4 regions of the Microbacterium sp. W1-4-2 genome follow, and region 1 is predicted to be linked to each of the others. Evidence: predicted binding sites of a transcription regulator. Region 1 holds the regulator's gene; each other region holds the start of a gene.
What was found. The regulator LexA, encoded in region 1, represses DNA repair genes until DNA is damaged. The targets are predictions, from matches to a motif close to TCGAACANNTGTTCGA.
Positions count from the first base shown of each region.

Region 2: the regulator LexA is predicted to act here: its motif matches at 1,502-1,517, upstream of AC3RX0_RS11445 (Rv2578c family radical SAM protein).
Region 3: the regulator LexA is predicted to act here: its motif matches at 1,204-1,219, upstream of AC3RX0_RS14750 (HNH endonuclease signature motif containing protein).
Region 4: the regulator LexA is predicted to act here: its motif matches at 1,127-1,142, upstream of AC3RX0_RS14920 (HNH endonuclease signature motif containing protein).

Region 1 is NZ_JBYRJC020000005.1:86,076-89,280, reverse strand. Features, by position in the region: gene AC3RX0_RS16335 (histidinol-phosphate transaminase) at 1-281, opposite strand, end outside; gene AC3RX0_RS16330 (LysM peptidoglycan-binding domain-containing protein) at 328-687, opposite strand; gene lexA (transcriptional repressor LexA) at 1,048-1,662, shown strand; gene metE (5-methyltetrahydropteroyltriglutamate--homocysteine S-methyltransferase) at 1,741-3,205, opposite strand, start outside.
Region 2 is NZ_JBYRJC020000002.1:777,879-781,083, forward strand. Features, by position in the region: gene AC3RX0_RS11445 (Rv2578c family radical SAM protein) at 1-1,493, opposite strand, end outside; gene AC3RX0_RS11450 (M15 family metallopeptidase) at 1,625-2,899, shown strand; gene AC3RX0_RS11455 (acyl-CoA dehydrogenase family protein) at 3,117-3,205, shown strand, end outside.
Region 3 is NZ_JBYRJC020000003.1:441,141-444,345, reverse strand. Features, by position in the region: gene AC3RX0_RS14755 (DUF2207 domain-containing protein) at 1-597, shown strand, start outside; gene AC3RX0_RS14750 (HNH endonuclease signature motif containing protein) at 614-1,153, opposite strand; gene AC3RX0_RS14745 (D-alanyl-D-alanine carboxypeptidase family protein) at 1,634-2,980, opposite strand; gene AC3RX0_RS14740 (FUSC family protein) at 3,153-3,205, shown strand, end outside.
Region 4 is NZ_JBYRJC020000003.1:473,071-476,275, reverse strand. Features, by position in the region: gene AC3RX0_RS14920 (HNH endonuclease signature motif containing protein) at 1-1,081, opposite strand, end outside; gene AC3RX0_RS14915 (DUF998 domain-containing protein) at 1,277-1,879, shown strand; gene AC3RX0_RS14910 (SDR family oxidoreductase) at 1,984-2,754, shown strand; gene AC3RX0_RS14905 (magnesium and cobalt transport protein CorA) at 2,854-3,205, shown strand, end outside.

The DNA of each region.
Region 1 (3,205 bases):
TTGCCCGCCCACATCTGGTCACGTGTCAGCCCGTGACCCAGGTATTCGGCGAAACCCTCGCGCAGGTGCGTGAACTCACGATCCGGGTAGCGGTTCACATCACGCAGCGCCAGCGCGATCGCGTCGACGATGTCGTCCGAGACCTCTTTGGGGATCGGATGCGTGTTCTCGTTGACGTTCAGCGCCACCGGCAGCGCGGCCTGGGGCGCACCATACGGCATCAGCCCCCGCAGGTCGTCACGAAGGGGCAGATCTTCAAGGCGCGGGCTCACGGTTCCCATCGTAGAGCGCGGCAGGCGCGTGGTTTCAGGCCCCGACCCGCCGCTCTCACCGCGCCGGTGCGTACTCGGCCGGGATGGCGATCTGCTCGCCCGGCGACAGCGTGACGCCGTCGAGGGCGTTCAGTCGCACGATCGCGTCGACGACGTCGCGGGGATCGGCGCCCGGAGCGACGGTCTGGGCGATCGACCACAGCGAATCGCCCGGCTCGACCGTCACTGTGGAGAAGCTGCCGGCGGGGGCCCCGGCATCCTTCGATGCGAGAGCCGCACCCCCGCTCACGACCGCCATGCCGACGGCCACCGCCAGCGGGACCGCCACGAGCGCGGCCAGCACGCGGCGCCCGCGAATCGTCAACCGCAGACGGGTCTGGGCCGGAACGTGCGATGCCATTGCGATGCCGGACATTGGTCCTCCTGTTCGGACGAGACGTTCGGGAACCGTGCTCGGCTGGGAGCATCGCCACCGAATCTCTCTTCCAAAGTTATCTTCGATTGATTAGACTGTCAAGAGGCACCCGGATCGGAGATCTTCGAAGGCGACACGCCCACGCGCTGGCCTCGATTCGTCTTCTCACCGGATACCGTTTCGATGAGGACACCCCATCACCGACCTCCGACATTCGAAGACGCTGCCCCGGGCGGCAGGACGGGAGCTGACATGAGCGATGTGAACCACGGCGACGCGGGCCAGGACGCGGCGGCGGTCGCCGACGGCCCGAGGCCCCGTCGGCAGACGCGGCGGCGCAAGAGCCTGAGCGACAAGCAGATGGCGATCCTCGAGGTGATCCAGCGGTCGATCACCCGGTACGGCTACCCGCCGAGCATGCGCGAGATCGGCGACGCCGTCGGGCTCAAGTCGCTGTCGAGCGTGACCCACCAGCTCAACCAGCTCGAGCTGAGCGGCTACCTGCGACGCGACGCGGGCAAGACCCGTGCGATGGAGATCCTCATCGACCTGCCCGGCTCGTCGGCCGAGAACCCGGCCGAAACGGCGCCCGCGGTCGGTGACGCGGCACTGGTGCCGCTGGTCGGTCACATCGCAGCGGGTGTGCCGATCACCGCCGAGCAGCAGGTCGAAGAGATCTTCCCGCTCCCCCGGCAGCTGGTGGGCAAGGGCGAGCTGTTCATGCTCAAGGTGCAGGGCGAGTCGATGATCGATGCTGCCATCTGCGACGGCGACTGGGTCGTCGTGCGCGCACAGAACACAGCGGTCAACGGCGAGATCGTGGCCGCGATGCTCGACGGCGAGGCCACGGTCAAGACCTTCCGCCAGCGCGACGGGCACACCTGGCTGCTCCCCCGCAACTCGGCGTTCGAGCCGATCCTCGGCGACGAGGCCGTCGTCCTGGGCAAGGTCGTGGCGGTGCTGCGCGCGGTCTGATCCCGCAGCGCCCCCTCCTCGTACAACGCGGTGGGCCCGGCCGGAATGCTCCGGCCGGGCCCACCGCGTTTGGGCGCCCTACGCGCGGGAGAGCGCCTCCTGTGCCGCGCGCACGCGCTGTGTCGCCTCGACGAGATTGCGCAGCGACGCCACGGTCTCGGGGTACGCGCGTGTCTTCAGCCCGCAGTCCGGGTTCACCCATACTTGGCGCAGCGGCAGCTCGGCGGCCGCCCGCTCGAGCAGCTGCGTGAGCTCGTCGACCGATGGCACGCGCGGCGAGTGGATGTCGTAGACGCCCGGCCCGATGCCGTGGGCGAAGCCCGACGACGCGATGTCGCCGATGACCTCGCCGCGGCTGCGCGCCGCCTCGATCGAGGTGACGTCGGCGTCCAGGGCGGCGATCGCGTCGATCACGACCGCGAACTCCGAGTAGCACAGGTGCGTGTGCACCTGTGTGGCCTCGGCCGCACCCGCCGTCGCGAGGCGGAACGACCCCACCGACCAGTCGAGGTACGCCGGCTGAGCGGCCTGCTTGAGCGGCAGCAGCTCGCGCAGGGCCGGCTCGTCGACCTGGATGATGGCGATGCCCGCGGCCTCGAGATCCGCGATCTCGTCGCGCAGCGCCAGTGCGACCTGGTTCGCCGTCTGGCCCAGCGGCTGGTCGTCGCGCACGAACGACCACGCGAGGATCGTCACGGGCCCGGTGAGCATGCCCTTGACGGGCTTCGAGGTCAGCGACTGCGCGTACTGCGACCAGGCCACCGTGATCGGCGCGGGCCGCGAGACGTCGCCCCACAGGATCGAGGGCCGGGTGGCGCGCGACCCGTACGACTGCACCCAGCCGTTGCGGGTCACCGCGAACCCGTCCAGGTTCTCGGCGAAGTACTGCACCATGTCGTTGCGCTCGGGCTCGCCGTGCACCAGCACGTCCAGCCCCAGCTCCTCCTGCAGGCCGATCACGCTCGTGATCTCCAAGCGCAGCACGTCCTCGTAGTCCGCCGTGCTCAGCTTGCCACGGTCGTGCTCGGCGCGAGCGCGGCGGATGTCGCCGGTCTGCGGGAACGATCCGATCGTGGTGGTGGGCAGCACCGGCAGCCCGAGTGCGGCCTCCTGCGCCGCGACGCGCGCCGCATAGTCCCCGCGGGTGAAGGCCTCGGCGGTGAGGGCCGCCTCGCGCTCACGAACCTGCCCGTCGCGCACGCCCGGCGCCTCACGACGGTCGGCGAGGGCAGTGGATGCCGCAGCCACCTCGGCCTCGATCGCCGCGCGACCGCGGACCAGACCGGTGGCCAGGGCGGCGACCTGTCCCACCTTCTGGTCGGCGAACGCGAGCCACGATGCCAGCCGCGCGTCGAGGTCGGGTTCATCGGCGACGTCGTGCGGCACGTGCTGCAGCGAGGTCGTCGTGCCGGCGGCGACCGCCTTCGCGCCGAGGACCCGCAGCCGTTCAAGCCTGTCCCATGCGCCCTGCAGGTCGCCGCGCCAGATGTTGCGGCCGTCGATCACACCGCCCACGAGCACCTTGTCGGAAAGGCCCGGGACG
Region 2 (3,205 bases), on a different contig from region 1:
AGACCGGGGACGGGGGAGCGGCGCGGGCCGTCGTCCTCGTCACGACCGTCGAGCCGGTGCGCGCGCAGCAGCGGCCGCATCCGCGCGGCCAGCCACGACCGGTACGCCTTCGGCGCATAGACCGACGCCCCCGGATACAGGCCGCGGTAGGCGGGCAGCAGTTCGGGATGCTCGCGCTCGAGCCAGTGCAGGAACCACGGTTTCACGCCCGGTCGCAGATGCAGTGCGCCGAACACCACGCGCCCCGCGCCCGCCGCGCGGATGCGGTCCAGCGCCTCGTGCAGCGCCGGAGCCGAGTCGGTCAGGTGCGGCAGGATCGGCATCAGGAACACCGTCACCCGGAAACCGGCATCGGTCGCCGCGCGCACGGTCGCCAGCCGCGCCGCGGTCGTGGGCGTGCCGGGCTCGATCGACTGCTGCAGCGCGTCGTCGTACACGGCGATCGACATCGCCAGCGACACGCGCACGCGGGACGCGGCATCCACCAGCTGCGGCAGGTCACGTCGCAGCAGCGTGCCCTTCGTGAGGATCGAGAACGACGTGCCCGAGTCGGCGAGGGCGTCGATGATGCCGGGCATGAGCCGGTACCTGCCCTCGGCGCGCTGGTAAGGGTCGGTGTTCGTGCCGAGCATGACCGGCTCGTGCTGCCACGCCGGACGCGCGAGCTCGCGGCGCAGCACGTCGGCGACGTTGACCTTGACGACGATCTGCGAGTCGAAGTCGTGCCCCGCGTCGAGGTCGAGGTATTCGTGGGTGCCCCGGGCGAAGCAGTTGTGGCTGATGACACCGTTGGCGATGAAGTCACCCGTTCCCGTCGTGATATCGATCATGTCGATTTCGGTGCCGAGATCTTCGATGCGCACGACGCGCAGGTCTGCGACGGACTTCACTGCCGTCCCTACGATGTCGAGCTTGCGTGATATCGACGGCTGGGCGAGGGCTCCGGCGGTCATGCCGAAGCCCTGCAGGCGATTCGACAGCGTGAGATACGGCCTCTGGCTCTTGCCGGTCATTGCACCCGTGACGTGCTTCCATCCGCGATCCGTGAGAAACCGGTGATCCCCGCTCGCTACGAGCTCCGTCCCATCTGCGAGAGTCACACGATAGGCGCGCTTGCGTGTCGCCCAGGTGGCTTCGACTCGCGTGCGCACGAATCGTCGGTAAGTGCCGCGCACCCGGGTGCCGATGATCTCATCGCCGACGCGCAGATCCCCGATGGGACGCTGGCGCCCGTCCGCTGTCATCACCGAGGTCTCGGGCGATAGGCAGTAGGCACATGCGTGCGAGCAGCCGCGATAGGGGTTGACGGTCCAGTCGAACGGCATCGCCGAGGCGCCGGGAACATGGTTCAGCGCGCTCTTGCTCATCACCTCGTGGAACGTGATGCCGGCGAACTCGGGCGTCGTCACCGAGCGGACGAGGCCGTCGATGCGTTCGAGACCCGGCAGGGCTGAGGCATCCTCAGTTCCGAGTTCCTGTCCCTGCCATCGCATCCCCTCATGGGAACACAGATTCGATCATTCGTCAAGTGGGGAATCGAAAGTAATTCAGTCGGCGCTCAGGCGTCGGCCGCGCTGCCGATCCGCTCTCGCGCTCGGGGCGGCGGCAGGGCAGAATGGGGCGGGTGACGGTTCCCGACCCGCCCGGTCGCTCTGCCGCGCGCGCACCCCAGAGTCGGCGTGCCCTGCGCGAAGCGCGCGAGCGTGCGCGGAAGGATCCCGAGGCCACAGCGGTCTCTGCGGCCGTGCGCCGCGATCCGGCGCCGACACTGCCGCTTCCGGTGATCCCAGCCGTCGGCGCTCGTCCGGCCGCCGAGGCGCCGCATCCCCCGATCTTCAAGGCTCCGCCCCCGCCCCTGCCGACTCCCGCGCCCCCGCCGCTGGTCCCGCTGCTCACCGACGAGGCGGTGCCGCGACACGTCCGCAGGGCCCACCCGCTCGCGCGCATCGCACTGGCGGCGGCGTCGCTGCTGGTCGTGGTCGGAACGAGCGCGGGCGCCGTGGCGGCGCTGAACCCCGCGTCCGGCGTGCACACCGATCGTCACGCCACCGACTCCGTCGACATCACGGCATCGAAGCTCACCGCGCAGACCTCGGATGCCGCGTCCTCCGCATCGGCGTCCGGCCCGGCCGCCGATGCGCAGGCGCGTTCGGCCGCGCCGGCTCCGGCGTCGCTCGCGCTGTGCGACGAGGTCGCGTTCATCACCGCGCTGAACGCGCACGACGACCCGGCGGCGATCCGCGCCGCGGGCGGCGGCGCCGCGTTCCGTCAGGCCGTCGTCAGCGGTGCCGCGCCCTGCGTTCCGATGGACGACCCGAGCCGCCTGTGGATCGTCGTCGACAAGCAGCGGCCGCTGAACCCGGTCGACTACGCGCCGACCCCCCGCGCCGTGCCCGTCGGCGTGCGCAGCCTCGACGGCGCGGGACTGCGCGCCGATGCCGCCGCAGCCCTGAGCCGCATGGTCGCGGCGGCCGCGAAGGCCGGGGCCGGCGAGATCGCGATGAACAGCGGCTACCGGTCCTACCGCACCCAGCACATCAACTACGGCGACCAGGTGGTGACCCGCGGCGTGAGCGGCGCGGACCTGGTCAGCGCCCGGCCCGGCTTCAGCGAGCACCAGACGGGCCTGGCAACGGACGTCGTCGCGTGCAACCTGGGGTGCGGCACGCTCGACGACCTGGCCGCCACCGCGCAGGACCGCTGGATCGTCGCCCACGCGTGGCAGTACGGGTGGATCGTCCGGTACGAGAAGGGCCACACCCCGGTCACCGGCTACCTGCCCGAGCCGTGGCACCTGCGCTACATCGGCGTCGATCTGGCCAAGGCGTATCACGGCGGCGGCTTCCACACGCTCGAGGAGTTCTTCGGCCTTCCCGCCGCCCCCGGCTACGACCGCTGACGGTCGTTCGCGGGCCGAGCGCGACGAGGGTGGCGATCCGTCGGCGCGCACTCGATTGTGCAGTCCGGCAATACCGGGCCGCGGCATCCATCGTTCCTTGTCGGTGGTACTGAATACCAGAGGCGCTGACACTGGATGCCGCTTAGAATGCCAGATGCCGCGGCGCTGCACCGTGCTGCGGCTCGAAGACTCGCTGAAGAGAGAGGTTCTGCCGGCCATGGAACGGGAGATCTACGACGAGGACCACGAGGCGTTCCGCGACGTCGTCAAGGAGTTCATCAAGCGCTACGGCACGAACGAGAAGCG
Region 3 (3,205 bases), on a different contig from region 1:
CGGCGCAGGGTGCCCGGAAAGGTGCGGGCGCTGCCGATCCTGCCGGCGGGGGTGTTCTTCATCGCCGCCGTCCTCGCCGGCGTGGTGGCACTCGCGTCGTATGTGACCCCCGCCGTGCCCATCGTCATCATGATGATCGCGACGGCCGCGCTGGTCACCACGATCATCCTGTCGTCGCGCAAGCCGCTCACGGCGGCCGGCGCCGAGGTGCGCGACCACCTCGAGGGCCTGAAGGTGTTCATCGAATGGGCCGAGGCCGACCGCATCCGCATGCTGCAGTCGCCGGCCGGGGCCGAGCGCGTGCGCGTGGACGTGAACGATCCGCGCCAGATGATCCGCCTGTACGAGAAGCTGCTGCCGTACGCGGTCGTGTTCGGGCAGGAGAAGCAGTGGTCCGACCGCTTGTCGGCGATGTATCCGGCCGGCGAGGCCCCGTACTGGTACGCGGGCACGGCGGGCTTCAACGCCGCGACGTTCGCCGCCGGCGTCGGCTCGCTTTCGTCGGCTGCCGCGTCCTCGTCGTCGACATCGGGCGGGTCGGGTGGTGGCGGCTCTGCCGGGGGCGGTGGGGGAGGCGGGGGCGGCGGGGGCGTCTGACCGACGGACTGCCGGGTCAACCACTCGCGGCACGCCGCGGTCGCCCGCGCGTTCTTGCCACGTTGCCGCCGACCGCGCGACGGATCCCGTCGCGAGCGCGGTGAAGCGATCCGGGATGTCTCCGCCATGTGCGGCTGGGGTCGATTGTCGACGGTGCACGCACTTCCGGCACGCCGCCCACCATGCGGATCTGCCATCCGCTGGTCTCGATCGTCCGGTGGTGCCACCAGCAGAGCGGGACTCCGTTGTCGACGTGCGTCGGTCCGCCTTCGGGGTGCGGGATGACGTGATGGATTTCGCACCAGGAGGCGGGAATGTGGCATCCCGGAATGATGCATTCACCGTCGCGGGCCATGATCGCGCGGCGTTGCTGTCCGGTGAAGCCCCGGTTCAGGGTGCCCAACGCGACGATGCGCCCGTCTTGGGCGACGACCATGCGCTGGATGCCGCCGGAGCAGGCGATCTGACGGGTCACGAAGGCGGGAACCGTGCAGTCCGTGCCGTCGATGAAGCCGACACCGTCGTCGCGGTCGACATCTGCGGGTGTCGCGTTCATGGGTCCATGGTCCCAGGGACCTCCGACATCCATCGCGAACATTCCCCAGGTCAGACATATGTTCTGTGGATAATCCGGCCCGCCGACGGGCTGGGGAGGAGCCGACGGCCCAAGCCGACGACCGCCGCCTCTCGCCGCAGCAGGCATCGGCGAACGCGCCTCCGCTTGCTCCGACTCGAAGGACCGGGATGCCGCGCAGCGGGTTGACGGCGCGGGAGGGGCTCGCGAGCGATGGGCTCTGAGCGCCGCAGGATCGCAGACAGAGTTAGAGCCGGTCGGAGAGGCTCCCGACCGGCTCTTTCCCTTGCACCAAGAGTGTCCTGCAATCACATGTCGGCAGCTGCCACAGCAAAACAACTACCGTGAGATGACTATATAACGAGAAGATAACGGACACCAGCCCTTGTCGTTATCTTTTTGTGATTCTTTCCTCATTCACAGGTTCGCGCCCGAGGGATGCTCGCGCCGTGCGCGACCCACCTACCGCCCGAGCTCGTCCGGGTGCGTGAGGCGCCACCACGCGGTCGGCGGGGTGATGCTCCCCTCGACTACGACGTCGGCTTTCGCGGTGCGGGGGCCGGCCTTCCACGTGACCGTCCCGACCACCTCGCCGTCCTTGTACGTCTTCGGCGCGGTCGTGGTCATCGACACGGCGATCGGGGTGTCGGACCATGTGAAGATCGATGCGCTGTCGCGGATGACCATCCGCGCGCTCGCGCCCCACGGTGTCGTGTAGGTGCCGACCCGCTGGCCCTCCTTCGCCAGCGGCACGGCGTGGAATCCGCTGCGGATGCTCGCCAGCTCGTCGACGACCCCGGCGTTCGCGGATTCGTGCGTGTCGGCGCCCAGCAGCACTCCGACGATGCTCAGCGGCTTGTCCAGCCCCACATCCAGTGACGCCGTGTACAGCAGGTTGTAGCGGCCCACGCCGAGGTTGCCGGTCTTCAAGCCGGTGATCCCCTCTGTTCCGAGCAGATCATTCGTGTTGCGCAGCAGACCGGGCCCGGTCACGGCGATACCGGATGACGCGGCGATCGCGGCGATGGTCGGGTCGGCCGCGGCGAGCCTGCCGATGGCGAGCAGGTCGCGCGGCGTGCTGGTGTTGCGCTGGCTCATGCCGGTCGGCTCGACCATCGTGGTGCCGTTGAGCTTGTGCTCGGCGAGCCACCTGCGTGCCGCGCCGAGGAACGCGCCCTGCGAACCGAACGCCCACGTCGACACCGCTTCGGCGTAGTTGCTGGCCGAGGGGATGAGCATCGTCGCGAGGGCGTCGTGCAGCGACATCCTGGTGCCGATCGGCATGGCGGCGATCGTCGCGCCCATCACGTAGTACTTGTCGTAGAGGTCGTGCGCGGCCTTGCCGAACGTGAGGGTCGGGCCGGGATCCGCGGCGCTCGCCAGCGGATACGCGTCGAGGATGACGAGCGCGGTGATCACCTTGCTGATGCTCGCCATCGGCCGCGGCTCGTTCGACCCGCTCGTGAGCACGGGGGCCTTCGACGCGGCCTTGAAGTACGTCTCGGCGCCCGAAATGCTGATCGCCGACGCGCCCTCGGACGACAGGTCGACGGCCGCCGCCGCCGGCACCGAGACCGCCGGCGCCTGCGACACGACGGCCGGCGTGCGCAACGGAGCGTTCAGGGCCCAGCCGACATAGCCGCCGGCGGCGGCGATCAGCGCGACGAGCACGAGCGTCGTGATGATCAGACCGCGGCGGCGCGCACGTCGCGCCGCGGGATCGTCGCGGCGGTCCGGCAGCTGCTGCCCGTGCTCCAGCAGCTCGGCGAGGCCCGAGAGCCCATCCCGCGTCTGGCGATCCGTCGTCATCCATCACCCCGTCGTGATCCGAGAATCCTCCGGCGCGGCCCGGTGCCCGGCCGGCACCGAACCAGGTGGCGACCGGCGCGGATGAGAAACGCCTCATGAGATGTATATCAGGGGATGCCGCGGCCCGGGCGCCGCGCGATGGCGGTACGCCGACGCGGCATATGCTGTGGCCGTGTCCGCTCCGCCGAGATGGGTGCGCGAGCTCGCGCGCCAGCAGCACCTGCC
Region 4 (3,205 bases), on a different contig from region 1:
ATCGGCGGTCCATGTCGAGGATGACCCCGGTGACCGGGTCGGTGATGACCCGGGTGAACGCCCCTGCATCGAGCAGGAGCTGCCGGGCTGTGGCGTCGTCGATCGGCCCATGGCCGGGGATCAGGCAGTCCTGGTTCAGGTCCAGCCCTGTCAGAGCGCCGCGCGGCCGATTGCGGGTGGCTCTCGGGTCGTCTGTGCGGACGGTGGCTCGTGCGGCGGGGGTGAGCTTGTCAAGGGGAACGGTGACGAACACCTTGGTCTTCACGATCGGCCGGCCGTTGCCCTCCCCGGTGAGCCGGCCGGTGGCGAGGTCGGCGTGGATCTGGTCTCGGGTGCGCCCGTCGCGCTCGGTGTCGGTCATGGCCTTGGCGGTCGCGGTGAAGGAGTGGTCGATGGCATGCGCGGTGCGTGCAGGCATCAGCAGGTGCAGCCACGCCATGCCGTCGTCAACGTCTTCCACGTACACGCACCGTCTCGCGAACGCATCCGCGTGCCGTGTCGTGCGGGTCGTCTCGGTGAGCCGGTCGGCGAGCTCCCTGCTCTTGCGTTTCGTGGCGGTCGCGGACGCGTGCAGGGCGACTTTCGTCATCACCTCGTCGAACACGGCCAGCAGGTCGGGGTCGTCGGCGAACGCGTTCAGCTGGGCGAGCATCGCGTCCACATGCGCGACGGTGATCAGTCCCTCTCGGGCGGTGTGCCATGCGTGCGGCAGGCTCGCACGGGCGCGCTGCGCGGTACCCGACTGGGACCGCACCTGGTGTTCGGTCAGTCCCAGCCGCGACGCCGCCTCGCTGACCGCGCATCGCACGGCGAGCTCTGCGTCCCCGCCCAGCAGGGAACCCGGATCCCGCCGCGGGCGCCGACCTGCGCGTCTGCCGAGCGGATCGTCGGCGTCCAGTTCGGTACGCACGTACACGTGCGGATTGTCTCGGGCGAACTGCAGCGCGTCCGCGAGCGCCTCGCACCGGCGCGCGTCCCGCCGGTTCGTCTCGTACTGCCCGGCCTCGGCATCCTGGAACAGCGCGTTCAGCACGAACACGTCATCCGCGTGCTCCACGACCGGCTGCCCCTGCGATTCCATGGTTCGATGATAGCATCTATGTTCGATGAATAGAAGGGGTGATCTTCGAACATGTGGATGAACGGGCACGGGTGCGACGCCGCGCATGCGCCGGGGCTGAGCACAGCATCCGACGCGGGCGGCGGATTGCTGCGAGCTCGGCATGAGCGGGTGCCCGGTGACCCGGGTGCCGCCCCGCGGCGAGATGATCCTCTCGTGGCCGTCATCCTCGCCGTCATCCAGCTCGTTGCGACCGCTGCGCTGCTGGTGGCCCTGGTCGCGCTGCACCTGGCGCCCACCGGGCTGTCGGCGGTGACCGCGCCGGTGAGCCAGTACGCGCTCACGCGGTTCCGCGCCGGCTACACCACGGCCGCCGCATCGGCCGCCGTCGCCGCCGCGGCCGGGGCGCTGTTCCTGGCGCCACTGGCCGAGGCCGCGGCCGTCGTCGTGCTGCTGTGGGTGTTCGCCGTCGCCCGGGCGCTGATCCCGTTCTTCCCGATGGACGCACCGGGCGCCCAGCGCACCCGGTCCGGCGGCATCCACTCCGTGCTCGCCCTCGTCGCGTTCGTCACGGTCACGCTGGCGGCGATCGGGGCGGCGGCGCCGTTGCGGGATGCCGGGTACCCGGCACTCGCGCCCCTCACACGCATCTGCGCCGCGGTCATGGTCCTCGGGTCGATCGGCACGATGGCCGCGGGCCGGGTGGCCGCGCTGCGCCCGGTGTTCGGCCTGGTCGAGCGCCTCATCTACGTGGGCTTCATCGCGTGGTTCGGAATCCTGTCGATCGCGTTCCTGCTTCATCCCGGCATCCCCGCCTGAGAGGCCGGGACCGGAGCCGTGCCCGCCGCCCCGCGACGTGGCAGGATTCCCGGTGGCGGGGCCGTGCAGGCCGCGCGCAGCGAACCAGGCGAAGGAGCCGCGGGATGGGCGACACGACGGGTCAGAGGTTCGAGGGCAGAACGGCGATCGTCACCGCGGCCAGTCGCGGGATCGGCGAGGCCATCGCCGCACGCCTGGTCCGCGAGGGGGCCCGGGTCACGATCACCGGCCGCAAGCCCGACGCGCTCGCCGAAGCCGTCGAGCGGCTCGGCGGACCCGGGCGCGCCCTCGGCGTCCCCGGGCACGCCGACGACCCGGCCCACCAGCAGGACGCGGTCGCCCGCACGATCGAGGCGTTCGGCGGCGTCGACCTGCTGGTGAACAACGCGGGCATCAACCCCGCGTACGGTCCCCTCATGGGCGTCGACCTCGACGTCGCCCGCAAGATCGTCGACGTGAACGTGATCGCGGCGCTCGGCTGGACCCAGCACGTGCACCGCGCCTGGATGGCCGACCACGGCGGCGCGATCGTGAACATCGGCTCGCTGTCGGGCCGGCAGCCCGCGCCGGGCATCGGGATCTACGGTGCGAGCAAGGCGATGCTCATCCACCTCACCGAAGAGCTCGCGGTCGAACTCGGGCCCGGCATCCGGGTCAACGCCGTCGCCCCGGCCGTCGTCAAGACCCGGTTCGCCACCGCCCTGTACGAGGGCAAGGAAGAGGCGGTCGCCCAGGCGTATCCGCTCAAGCGCCTGGGCGTGCCCGACGACGTCGCGGGCGCCGTCGCGTTCCTGCTCAGCGACGACGCCGGCTGGATCACGGGGCAGACCCTCGGCATCGACGGCGGCGTGTTCCTCACCGGCGGTGGCATGTGAGCGACCTGCCCGGTCTGGATCTCGCCGCGCTGGCGCCTCCCGCGGGCTGACCGGCGTCGCGACCCGGATCACCGGCGCCCGCATGCCACACTGGAGCGCGTGACGGTCATCGGCAACGCGATCTACGCGGGCGACGGGCAGCGGGTGGCGACCCCCGCGAGCCTGGATGCCACGTGGGAGGCGCTGGCCGAGCACAGCGGCGGGTTCGCCTGGATCGGCCTGTACCGACCCGATGCGACCGAGATGGGCGCCGTGGCCTCGGAGTTCGACCTGCACCGCCTGGCGGTCGAGGATGCGCTCAGCGGGCACCAGCGGGCAAAGCTCGAGCAGTACGCCGACACCCGGTTCCTCGTGCTGCGCCCCGCGCGCTACATCGACGCCGACGAGCGCGTCGAGTTCGGCGAGGTGCACCTGTTCGTCGGCGCGAACTTCGTGGTGGTGATCCGGCGCG